Regions from separate parts of the Bacillus sp. FAU18 genome, predicted to be linked through region 3. Evidence: riboswitches for the same ligand, from Rfam matches in the RefSeq annotation. Region 3 holds a riboswitch; each other region holds the start of a gene.
What was found. Region 3 has a riboswitch for S-adenosylmethionine ahead of AC0OMU_RS06640 (2-hydroxyacid dehydrogenase). Riboswitches for the same ligand answer to the same signal wherever they lie in the genome.
Positions count from the first base shown of each region.

Region 1 (3,093 bases), 410 kb from region 3:
GTCACTTATCGCGGTAACCCAGCTGACAAGCACATCTGAACAAATCATGAAAGATGAACTGCTGATTGAAAAGTCTCTGATTGATACGGTTGTGCACTACAGCAAACAGGCGGAAGAAAGCGGACTGGATGGAGTGGTCTGCTCTGTTCATGAAGCAAAAGCCATTTACCAAGCGGTGTCGCCTTCATTTCTGACTGTCACTCCGGGGATCAGAATGTCAGAGGACGCTGCGAATGACCAAGTCCGCGTAGCGACGCCTGCCATTGCAAGAGAGAAAGGTTCATCAGCGATTGTAGTAGGACGCTCGATTACAAAAGCGGAAGACCCGGTAAAAGCCTATAAGGCTGTCAGACTTGAATGGGAGGGAATCAAATCTTGAAACAAATCATCGCAAAACATCTATTAGACATCCAAGCTGTATTTTTACGCCCGAACGAGCCGTTCACATGGGCAAGCGGCATTTTATCACCAATCTACTGTGACAACCGCCTTACGCTATCTTTCCCAGAGGTCAGAAACGAAGTTGCCTCAGGTATCAGCAAGCTTGTCAAAGAGCATTTTCCTGAAGCTGAAATGATTGCGGGAACAGCAACTGCCGGTATTCCTCATGCTGCTCTTGCGGCTGACCGTTTGAATCTTCCGATGTGTTATGTGAGGAGCAAGCCGAAGGCGCACGGAAAAGGCAATCAGATTGAGGGAGCTGTGCAAGAAGGGCAAAAAACAGTCGTCATTGAAGACTTAATTTCCACAGGAGGCAGCGTGCTTGAAGCTTGTGCAGCTCTACAAGCGGCCGGCTGTGAAGTGCTTGGTGTCGTCTCAATCTTTACGTACGGACTTCCAAAAGCGGAGGAAGCCTTCGCAAAGGCAGAACTGCCATACTACTCATTAACTGATTATGATACGCTCACAGAGGTCGCGCTTGAAAACGGAAATATTCATTCAGATGATCTAAAAAAGCTGCAAACATGGAAACGAAATCCCGAGTCAAAAGATTGGTTTAAAAAATAAAAAATAAATTCAAATGATGTAAAGAGGCTTCAAAGCCTTGCTGTACTTGAAAACAGGCTATGAGGCCTGTTTTTTTATTAATCCTATAAAAAAAGTCGGGTTGACTTATGTTAGAATTGTGCTAAAATTTACTACAAATCTAAAAACTTATCAAGAGCGGCTGAGGGACTGGACCTATGAAGCCCGGCAACCTGCATAGTTTGTAAGGTGCTACTTCCAGCAAAATGAATTCCATTTTGAAAGATAAGGGCTGCATGCTGTTCCTGTCTTTCTTTCCGCCGGATTGAAAGTTTTTTATTTTAAGAGGTAAAAAGGCTATCTGTATATCAGCAGCCGCGAATCACATTACATGGGAAAAGACAACCGGCAGAAAGCTACTGTTTGTTTGTCTCCGAAAGGAGGAAAGAAGAAATGTTAACGTATGATAATTGGGAAGAACCAACGATTACATTTCCGGAAGACGATCCTTATAAAGGAGCGCTGTCAGTTTTAAAATGGGCATACGGCCATTACGGCAATCAGCTTGTTTATGCCTGCAGTTTCGGAATTGAGGGAATCGTTCTGATTGACTTAATTTATAAAGTGAAAAAAGACGCAGAGATTGTGTTTCTTGATACAGGACTTCATTTTAAAGAAACCTATGAAACAATTGAACGAGTGAAAGAGCGTTATCCGGGTCTTAATATCATCCTGAAAAAACCAGACCTCACCCTTGAGGAACAAGCCGAAGAACATGGTGACAAGCTGTGGGAAAGAGAGCCGAATCAGTGTTGCTATCTTAGAAAGGTCGTTCCTTTAAGAGAGGCGCTTTCAGGACATCCAGCCTGGCTTTCCGGCCTGCGCCGTGATCAAGGGCCAAGCCGTGCCAATACGAATTTCTTAAACAAAGATGAAAAATTCAAGTCAGTAAAAGTTTGCCCGCTTATCCATTGGACTTGGAAAGACATTTGGAGATACACATCCCGGAATGAACTGGACTACAATCCGCTTCATGACCAAGGATATCCAAGTATTGGCTGTGCGCCTTGCACTGCTCCCGCTTTTACAGCAGAGGATTTGCGCTCAGGCAGATGGAATGGTATGGCGAAAACAGAATGCGGACTGCATGAATAAGGAGCTGCAAAATGGAATTAGCCGCTATTTTATTTAGCTTGTTTTTTGCGATGAATATTGGTGCAAGCGGCGCTGCAGCTTCGATGGGGGTTGCTTACGGCTCCGGAGCCATCAAAAAGAAAACCTACGCTTTGATCCTATGCGCAGTCGGTGTCTTTGCCGGGGCGGTCATTGGCGGAGGCGAGGTTGTAAAAACAATCAGCTCCGGCATTATTCCTGAGCAGACGATTACACTGACGATTGTTTGCATCATTATTGGAGCTGCTGCCCTGTCGCTCTTTACTGCTAATCTGCTCGGCATTCCTTTGTCGACAAGTGAAGTAACAGTCGGGGCGGTTGTCGGCGTGGGAGTGGCTTATAAAGTATTGTTTGTGAACAATCTTCTGATCATTGTGTCATTTTGGGTTTTTGTCCCGCTGTTCGCTTTCGGCTTCACCTATTTCGTATCTAAGCTGTTTCGTTATTTTAAGATTGAAGTAAAATCTTCTAAAAAACAAAAAATCCTCGGCATTGTTTTGTTAGTTGCCGGATTTTTCGAAGCATTCTCTGCCGGCATGAATAACGTGGCGAATGCTGTTGGCCCGTTAGTAGCTGCCGGTGTGCTTGATGTCGGAAAAGGAACCTTGTATGGAGGAGCTTTTGTTGCTCTTGGCGCACTGTTATTAGGCCGGCGTGTGCTAGAAACAAACGGGAAGAAAATTACGAGATTCTCCAAAGGGGAAGGCATTCTCTTATCCGGTACAGGAGCAGGACTTGTGATCATCAGTTCTGTATTTGGGATGCCGGTGCCCTTGGCGCAAGTCACGTCATCGTCTATTATCGGAATAGGCATGGCAAAAAACGGTCCGAACGTGTTCCATAAACAAGTTGTTCAAACGATGCTGAAGGTATGGATCGCATCGCCGTTTTTATCTTTATCGATTTCTTATCTGCTTGTATCCTTGTTTTTAAAAGCAGATTATTATTCGATCT
Region 1 is NZ_JBVYHZ010000003.1:901,931-905,023, forward strand. Features, by position in the region: gene pyrF (orotidine-5'-phosphate decarboxylase) at 1-379, shown strand, start outside; gene pyrE (orotate phosphoribosyltransferase) at 376-1,008, shown strand; SAM riboswitch class I at 1,153-1,258, shown strand; gene AC0OMU_RS05000 (phosphoadenylyl-sulfate reductase) at 1,420-2,121, shown strand; gene cysP (sulfate permease) at 2,133-3,093, shown strand, end outside.
Region 1: linked by a shared signal. The riboswitch ahead of AC0OMU_RS05000 (phosphoadenylyl-sulfate reductase) and the one ahead of AC0OMU_RS06640 (2-hydroxyacid dehydrogenase) in region 3 are both predicted to bind S-adenosylmethionine.

Region 2 (3,093 bases), on a different contig from region 3:
GAGCATTTCAGCATAGACGTGAGCAGGAAGCGGCAGGAACGGTGAGCCGAAGCATGTAGAAAACGTCGTTTCAGGAGACGTTACACCACGTTCGGTTCCGGCAAGCTTACTCGTGTAACCGCTCAAGAAATGGTACATCGCCTGCTCCTTCGTCAGTTTGCTGATCGGCGGCAGGACTCCGAAGGCATCAGCCGTCAAAAATACAATTGCTGACGGATGGCCGGCCATGCTTGGAGTGACGATGTTGTCAATCATATGAATCGGGTAAGCTGCCCGCGTGTTTTCAGTATAGAAGGAATCATCATAATTGGCTTCGCGTGTATCTTCATCAACAACGACATTTTCGAGAACAGACCCGAAGCGGATCGCGTTAAAGATTTGCGGCTCCTTTTCCTCGCTTAAATGAATGCACTTAGCGTAGCACCCGCCTTCAATATTAAAGACGCCTGTATCAGACCAGCCATGTTCATCGTCACCGATCAGCTTGCGGTCAGCATCTGCCGACAGGGTGGTCTTGCCTGTTCCTGACAGTCCGAAGAAAAGGGCGACATCGCCTTTTTCACCGACATTGGCGGAGCAGTGCATAGATAAAATATCTCTTTCAGGCAGCAGGAAATTCATAATGGAGAAAATGGACTTCTTCATTTCACCGGCATACTCAGTTCCGCCGATTAAGATCGTCCGCTTTTCAAAAGAGACAATAATAAACGTTTCGGAATGAGTGCCGTCTGTTTTTGGATCCGCTTTGAAATGCGGAGCAGAAAGAATGGTGAACGGCTGCTCAACTGTTTTCTTATCATTTCCTTCCGGACGGATAAACAGCTGCCGCGCAAATAAATTGTGCCATGCGAACTCATTTACGACAGTGATCGGCAGCCTGTATTTCTCGTCTGCTCCGGCAAATCCTTCGAAAACAAACAGTTCATCTCGCTCCTTTAAATAGCTGACAACTTTCGTATACAGCCGCTCAAACGCTTCTTCTGAAATCGGCTGATTCACCGGGCCCCAATCGATCTTATTTTTCGTGCTTTCTTCCTCCACGATGAATTTATCTTTAGGTGAGCGTCCTGTGTAAGCGCCTGTTGTCGCGCGAACAGCACCTGTGGATGTTAAAATGCCTTCGTTTCGGGAGAGGACTTTTTCTGTTAGCTGTGCTGCTGATAAATTATGACGCACATTTGGACATGTTAATAAGGCTTGTAAATCAGCGGTCAAATCAACTGAGTTCATATGAAACCTTCCTTTATCGTTTTTTGTGTTTTGCTAATTGTGAATTAGTATAACATATATTTTCAAATAGTCTATACTATTTATTATTTTTTGTGTGTGCATTTCCATTGTTTTCCCTCAATATAGGTGCCTATTTCTTCTGAATCATATTGACATTGCAAACCCTTTTACGATAAGATATTTCATTGAGCGGATACTCTTATCCCGAGCTGGCGGAGGGACAGGCCCTATGAAGCCCAGCAACCGGTTTCTCTGTTATTTATTATGTTCAACTGAGTGAGACAACCAAGGTGCTAACCTGTTGCAAGGTTGTATGATTCCTTGAGCGATAAGAGTGAAAGGCACAAAGACCAAACCCTTTCCTCGATGGAAAAGGTTTTTTTATTTCATAAATATGCCAATTAACATTCTCTAATATAACTGTACATTGTATAAGAGGGAGCGAGTTCCGTATCATATATACAAGGTCTTTCGGGAGGCCTTGTGCAGGAGGAAGCAAATCATGAGTAAAAATCGTCGTTTATTTACATCAGAATCTGTTACGGAGGGGCATCCGGATAAAATCTGTGACCAGATTTCTGACAGCATTTTAGATGAAATTTTAAAGAAAGACCCTAACGCGCGTGTTGCTTGTGAAACATCTGTGACAACAGGTTTGGTTCTTGTAAGCGGAGAGATCACAACTTCTACGTATGTTGACATTCCGAAAACGGTTCGCCAAACCATTAAAGAAATCGGATACACACGTGCAAAATACGGATTTGATGCGGAAACTTGTGCGGTTTTAACATCAATTGATGAGCAGTCTGCTGATATCGCGATGGGCGTAGACCAAGCGCTTGAAGCCCGTGAAGGCACAATGAGCGACGAAGAAATTGAAGCGATTGGTGCGGGTGACCAAGGATTAATGTTCGGTTATGCGTGCAACGAAACGAAAGAGCTTATGCCTCTTCCAATTTCACTTGCCCATAAATTAGCCCGCCGCCTAAGTGAAGTCCGTAAAGAAGATATTCTTCCGTACCTTCGCCCTGACGGCAAAACACAGGTAACGGTTGAGTACGATGAAAATAACAAACCAGTCCGCATTGACGCGATTGTGATTTCCACTCAGCATCACCCTGAAATTACACTTGAGCAAATTCAGCGCAACATTAAAGAACATGTAATCAATCCGGTTGTTCCTGAAGAGCTGATTGATGAAGAAACAAAATATTTCATCAACCCTACAGGACGTTTCGTAATCGGAGGGCCTCAAGGGGATGCGGGACTTACAGGACGCAAAATCATCGTTGATACGTACGGCGGCTATGCACGCCACGGCGGAGGCGCGTTCTCAGGTAAGGACGCGACGAAGGTAGACCGTTCTGCAGCTTATGCGGCAAGATACGTTGCGAAAAACATCGTTGCGGCTGAGCTTGCTGATTCTTGCGAAGTACAGCTTGCTTACGCGATCGGTGTTGCACAGCCTGTGTCAATCTCAATCAACACATTCGGTTCAGGAAAAGCTTCTGAGGAAAAACTGATTGAAGTTGTTCGCAATAACTTTGATTTACGACCTGCCGGCATTATCAAAATGCTTGATTTGCGCCGTCCGATCTACAAACAAACTGCTGCGTACGGCCACTTTGGACGTCACGATGTTGACCTTCCATGGGAGCGCACAGACAAAGCGGAGCAGCTGCGTAAAGAAGCGTTAGGAGAATAATTTTATAGCCGCTTACTGGTTAAGCGGCTTTCCCTTTTTTATCGTTGTATTCATGTTTATTTTTTTACATAACTGTGAAACCAAATACTATTCACAGCGTCTATAAATAGGGGTTCAATGATGACAATTTTAATTATGGAGGCAATACTATGTGTGGA
Region 2 is NZ_JBVYHZ010000004.1:939,586-942,678, reverse strand. Features, by position in the region: gene pckA (phosphoenolpyruvate carboxykinase (ATP)) at 1-1,230, opposite strand, end outside; SAM riboswitch class I at 1,427-1,565, shown strand; gene metK (methionine adenosyltransferase) at 1,733-2,935, shown strand; gene asnB (asparagine synthase (glutamine-hydrolyzing)) at 3,085-3,093, shown strand, end outside.
Region 2: linked by a shared signal. The riboswitch ahead of metK (methionine adenosyltransferase) and the one ahead of AC0OMU_RS06640 (2-hydroxyacid dehydrogenase) in region 3 are both predicted to bind S-adenosylmethionine.

Region 3 (3,093 bases):
GCGGTTGGCAGGCGGCCTGTGCGGCTGTATATCTCTTCCCGATCGGGAATGCTCGCCTCCCACTCTCGACCGCGATTATCGATGTTCGGCAGCCCGAGAAAAGGATTGCCGTTTTGATCAATCAAAACAATCCCCTGTCTTTGGCTCGTCGATGTCAAACCAATGATGTCAATATCATGCGAACGGGATAGCGCACGTTTTGCCAAATTCATCACCTGCTTCCACAGCACCTGAGGAGAAAAATAACGGCTGTCCGGGTAAAGCGTCTCTGTGGAATACACAATGTCCTCCCGTTCAACTGTTAGAACACTGCCAGTTACACTCACGACCGCTACCCTCGCATTGCCTGTGCCAATATCAAAAACGAGATAGCCTTTTTGTTTTTTCATTCTCTTAGCCTCCTTTCTTATCCCCCTGTTTTCAGTTCAGTTCGTCCTTGTTAAAAACTGTCGGAATATTAAGAGTTTTTTCACCCTTCCACTTTTTGAGGGCTTCATTCAGTATCGTCACGTGATGATCCTCCACTTCAAATGTTGCTCCAGCGAGATGCGGTGTTGCCAGAACATTAGGCAATGAAATCAATTCATAATCTGATTCCTCTGGAGGTTCATGATAAAAAACGTCTAATATCGCACCTCTGATTTTATGTTCTTTTAATACAGATAAAAGATCTTCACGGTTTACAACAACTGCTCTTGAAGTATTGACGAAAATCGCACTCTGTTTCATCAGATCAAAATACTTCCGATCAATAAGTCCAAGTGTTTCCTCAGTACGAGGCAGATGGACAGAAACGATATCACTGTCTGAATACACCGTTTTAAGAGATACTTTTTCATACAGCGGATGATCGTCTTGAATGTATGGATCGTAATACTTTATTTTACAGTCAAACGCAGTCAGCAGTTTTGCAATCCTTTGACCAACTGCCCCGAACCCAATCATGCCAACCGTTTTTCCTGATAATTCATTTCCTTTAAATTTGACATAAGCCTGTAGGTAATCACTGTCCCACTTTCCATCCTTCAGCCATTGATTCGAGACGCTGGTATGGCGGAGAAAGGTAATCACATTTCCAATAAACATTTCAGCAACGGCTTGTGCATTCCGCCCTGGTGTATAAAAAACAGGTATGCCTCTTTTTGAGGCAGCTGCCACATCCACATTGGAGGGCATTCCCCTGCAAACACCGACAAATGAAAGTTCGGGAACAGAAGCAAATACGCTGTCTGTTACCTGATCAAGCTCAGTAATCAAGCCTGTCGCATTTGTTGCTTTTAGCAGCTGAATGAGTTCATCTTCCCGATATGCCCGGCCTTGTTCCTTCCAAGATTGATAAGCAACTGAGCCAAACAAGTTTTCTAGCTCTTTTCGTCCTTCTTCGTTGTACGGTGCTGTAACCAAAACCGTCATGGTGCAAAACATCCTTTTCATCGTATTTTTCATAAAAAAATCTCTTTCCGAAGATGGAAAGAGATTCATATATAGGCGCGCTCTGTTACAGGCAGACGCCGGTATAAACCTTGCTTTCCTATCTTTCAAGCTGTCGCTTGCTGGAATTGGCACAATAATGTTGCCGAGGTTTCATAGGGCCAGTCCCTCCACCTCTCTGGATAGAAAATGTTGAGTATGTAATTTTCAGAATAAAGAATACGTTTATCATAAAGAAGTCTCATATTGATGTCAATCTCTTTTTTTCAGAATTGACGTTATCATCGGAAATGTTATAATTCTTACAAAATATCTAACTAGAGAGAGGAACTGGGCCATGAAATCTTTTGCCACACAACAAAACGGCATTTTCAAATCCGTTTGCTCGCTGGACTGCCCGGATCAGTGCGGATTGTTAATACATAAAAAAGACGGGAAAATCGTAAAAGTGCAAGGAGACCCTGATCATCCTGTCACAGCTGGAAACATATGCAACAAAGTCCGGAATATGACGGAGCGCATCTATGATGAAAAGCGGCTGACTACACCGCTCAAACGAACAGGTGCGAAAGGCCAAGCGATATTTGAACCGATTTCCTGGGAAGAGGCAATCGATACGATCACCTCCCGCTGGAAACAGCTGATTGATGAAGAGGGAGCTGAAAGCATACTTCCTTACAGCTTTTACGGAAACATGGGGAAATTGACAGCTGAAGGAATGGACCGCCGCTTTTTTTACCGCATGGGGTCAAGCCAGCTTGAACGGACGATTTGCAGCAAAGCGGGATCTGAAGGCTATAAATATACAATGGGCATAAGCGCGGGAATCGATCCTGAGGAAACCGTTCATACAAAACTATTTATTTTTTGGGGAATCAATGCGGTCAGCACAAACATGCACCAAATTACAATCGCCCAAAAAGCGCGAAAACAAGGTGCCAAAATTGTTGTGATCGATGTGCATAAAAATCAAACAGGACGTCTCGCAGATTGGTTTATTCCAATAAAGCCGGGAACAGACAGTGCACTTGCTCTTGGCATCATGCACATTTTATTTAAAGACAACCTTCATGATGAAGCATTTCTGTCCGAGTACACGGTTGGCTATGAAGAGCTCCGTGAACACGTGAAACAATATGATCCTGAAAAGGTGTCGACGATCACCGGTGTCAGTACCAAAGATATTTACCGACTGGCAAAAATGTACGGGGAAACCTCCCCTTCTTTTATCAGAATCGGAAACGGACCCCAGCATCACGATAACGGTGGGATGATTGTAAGGACGATTGCCTGTCTTCCGGCGATCACCGGCCAATGGCTGCACACAGGGGGCGGCGCAATTAAGCATAACAGCGGAATTTTAGAATATAACACAAATGCCTTGCAGCGGCCCGACTTATTGCAAGGGCGCACACCGAGGTCGTTTAATATGAATCAGCTTGGCAAGGTGCTTTTGGAAACAGATCCGCCGATTCGCTCTCTTTTTATTTACGGAACAAACCCGGCCGTCGTTGCGCCGGAAGCAAACAAAGTCAGACAGGGCTTGCTGCGGGAAGACTTGTTTACTGTGGTTCATGATTTGTTTTTAACGGAAACGGCTGCATATGCGGACATTGTACTGCCTGCAACATCCGCTTTTGAAAATACTGATTTTTACACCTC
Region 3 is NZ_JBVYHZ010000003.1:1,308,922-1,312,014, forward strand. Features, by position in the region: gene AC0OMU_RS06635 (FGGY-family carbohydrate kinase) at 1-389, opposite strand, end outside; gene AC0OMU_RS06640 (2-hydroxyacid dehydrogenase) at 421-1,446, opposite strand; SAM riboswitch class I at 1,529-1,620, opposite strand; gene AC0OMU_RS06645 (molybdopterin oxidoreductase family protein) at 1,769-3,093, shown strand, end outside.

Region 4 (3,093 bases), on a different contig from region 3:
GCCGCAATCACAGAGTTGACCGCTTTATTCTGCCAGAGGCTTCCTTTGCTCGTCAGAAAGAGCAGCAAGCCGAGGATGACCCCGATGACAAAAGCAAACAGTAAAGAAATCAGCGTCATATAAAGTGTTTCATATGTCGCGTTCCATAATTCAGTTAAATCAACGTTCGGGAAGTATTTTTCAAACATTCGTGATCACCTCTGCTTTCACCTGTTTGTCATTAATGAATCGGATCACGTTTTGCACTTCTTCCTCGTCCCCGTCAATGTGGATGAACAGTGAACCGTAAGCCCCATCCTTCGTCTGCGAAATTTTCCCTTGCAGAATATTGACGCTGACATTGAAGTTTCTGATCATCTCTGTAATCAGAGGCTGTTCAGCTGACTCACCGACAAATGTGAGCTGAACCATTTTTCCTGATGCTGTATCATCAAGAAGGTGCTGAAGCGTCTCTTTCGTTTCTTCCGGCTCTGTCACCTGCTGAACAAATCGTTTTGTCATTTGTTCCTTTGGATTTTTGAAGACATCGAGAACCTCGCCTTCTTCGACCACCTTGCCGTTTTCCATGACGGCGACTCTGTTGCAGATTTTGCGGATGACATGCATTTCGTGCGTAATCAGCACAATCGTCAAACCGAGTCTTTCATTAATATCGGACAATAGATCCAGAATTGAATCTGTCGTTTGCGGATCTAATGCTGATGTCGCTTCGTCACAAAGAAGAACCTTCGGATTGTTTGCAAGCGCTCTGGCAATTCCCACACGCTGCTTCTGACCGCCGCTCAGCTGGGACGGATATGATTTTTCTTTTCCTTCTAAACCTACCAGTTTAATCAGTTCATTGGCGCGCTTGATCCGCTCGCTCTTTTTCACTCCGGCAATTTCCAAAGGAAACATGATATTATCTCTGACAGTCCGCGACCAAAGCAAATTGAAATGCTGGAAAATCATACTGATCTCATGGCGTGCTTTTCTTAAACCGCGTCCATTTACTTCATTAATCTTGGTTCCCGCCACTTCCACGGTTCCTGAGGTTGGTTTCTCAAGGCCGTTCAGCAGACGGATTAAGGAACTCTTACCAGCTCCGCTATATCCTATAATTCCAAAAATCTCACCTTTTTTAATGGAAAGCGAGACATTTTGGACAGCATTGACATCTCCATGTTTCGACTTGTAAATTTTTGAAACATCCTGAAGATTGATCAAAGCAATCACCTGCCTTAACACTATTCTAAGAAATCTTCCGGTTTTTTCTGCAAAAGAAAAGCCTTTCTGCACACTTGAGCAGAAAGGCTTATATAAAATGCCTTTCTCTCATCTTTCAAAGCTGAACGCTTCGTGTGAATTGGCACCATTTCAACAGTGTTGATGGTTGCCGGGCTTCATAGGGCACTTCCCTCCACCTCTCTTGATAAGAGAAATATATAGTCTTTTTCGTCCGGAAATTCTTAATGTAGAATAGCACGGCGAATGATTAAATGTCAATAAAATAAATGATGTCAACTTTTACTATTATAATAATTTATTATTTTTTAATTTTTTAAAATCCTCTGAAAAAATCCATTTGTCAGCCAGAGAATGGCTTCCAGTTTTAACAGGGCCCTGAATGACCCCTTTACTTTGAGGCTTCCGCTCTGAATGAGGTGCTGAAGGGAAATGTCTCCGTGCAATAAATCAATAATTTCCGTTTGGTTTCCGTAAAAGGTCAGGTTGGACGTTTGGGGCGGGGAAACTTTTTTCATTTCTCCCTGTTCGTTTATTGAGACGGTTAAGGCTTCTGCTTCTCCTTGGAAGGTAATGAGCAATGTTGAGGCATTCAAAAGGGGTTTTAAAAACAGATGCTGATACTCATCTTCTAAAACTTCCGCTTTCTCCATATGTACAACCTCCTATTTGTTGGTCATACATACACATTTCTCTCTTTGTCGCAAGAACCCCTTTATAAAACGAACGACAATTTCATTGGATATGCTGAGAAATATGTCATAAATGGGATGCGGAAGATGATTTTTGTTTGATCAGCTCATATAAATAAGAAACGGAATGAAATGCATATCCTCTTTCGACCATCTTTCCGCCTTTAAACAGCAGAAAACAAGGGACGCTTTCAATTTGATACGCTTTTGCGAATGTCGGAGAGTAATTGACATTGTTTTGATAGAAGGCGACATCAGGCAGCATTTCTTTCACCACTGTCAGCATTTTGCTTGCAAGCTGGCAGGTGCCGCAAAACGGAGTATATAAATATAGAAGGTACACATCATCTTCAATGTGGTCAAGTTCGTGTTCTTGGAGTTCTTTCATGCTATACACCTCGGGACTTTCTTTCAAGAAAAATAGTATGGACATTCAGATTCGCACGCAGCAATACAGAGGCGACGTGGTGCCTGGGCGCAGCCGCTACTTCCTTATAGGCTCTGTCGATATGGAGATGGCAGGCTTCATTAAATTCACGCTTCAGCTGTTTTCTCAATTTCTCACCTGATTCATCAGCATCAACTAATATATAGACGTCTTTATCATAAAGCTCGTCAGCCAATTCCTCAAGCCTCAGCTGGCTGATTGTTCCGTTTGTGCAGATAATGCGCACCGGCTCATTCAGGACGCTTTCGATTTTCTCTTTATCTGATTTCCCCTCGACAATCATAACCTTTTCCAGCTCATCCATCTTCATCTTGTTCACCTGCCGCGTCAAATTTGAAACGTTCAGATTGTAAAAGAAGGCAGTGAAATTCACCGCCAACATTAACACCAGCCGTTTTCGTAGTCACAATCTACATATTTTGCGTCGTCTCCAGAGACCACATCGGCTGTCTTATAAAATTTCTCATTTTCAAAGGAATAACCGGACTTAAGCTCATATTCATTCATGCTTGTCATTTGGCCGATCATCTCATTATCATGATATAACGAGAGCCGGCCATTTTGAAAGCGGCCTGTCACGTCATTGGTGACATCGAGCTTTTGTTTGTCGAAAGCCATATTGGACACCTCCCATAACGTTAGCGTGTCCAATTGCTTTTACGGCTATCCTGTTTTAGTCTTCTTGTGTCATCTCTTCGTATTGCTCTGCTGTCATCAGTTTTTCAATTT
Region 4 is NZ_JBVYHZ010000004.1:1,220,265-1,223,357, forward strand. Features, by position in the region: gene metP (methionine ABC transporter permease MetP) at 1-188, opposite strand, end outside; gene metN (methionine ABC transporter ATP-binding protein MetN) at 181-1,206, opposite strand; SAM riboswitch class I at 1,312-1,418, opposite strand; gene AC0OMU_RS17480 (SCP2 sterol-binding domain-containing protein) at 1,533-1,877, opposite strand; gene AC0OMU_RS17485 (thioredoxin family protein) at 1,984-2,304, opposite strand; gene AC0OMU_RS17490 (toprim domain-containing protein) at 2,306-2,668, opposite strand; gene AC0OMU_RS17495 (YusG family protein) at 2,746-2,982, opposite strand; gene gcvH (glycine cleavage system protein GcvH) at 3,038-3,093, opposite strand, start outside.
Region 4: linked by a shared signal. The riboswitch ahead of metN (methionine ABC transporter ATP-binding protein MetN) and the one ahead of AC0OMU_RS06640 (2-hydroxyacid dehydrogenase) in region 3 are both predicted to bind S-adenosylmethionine.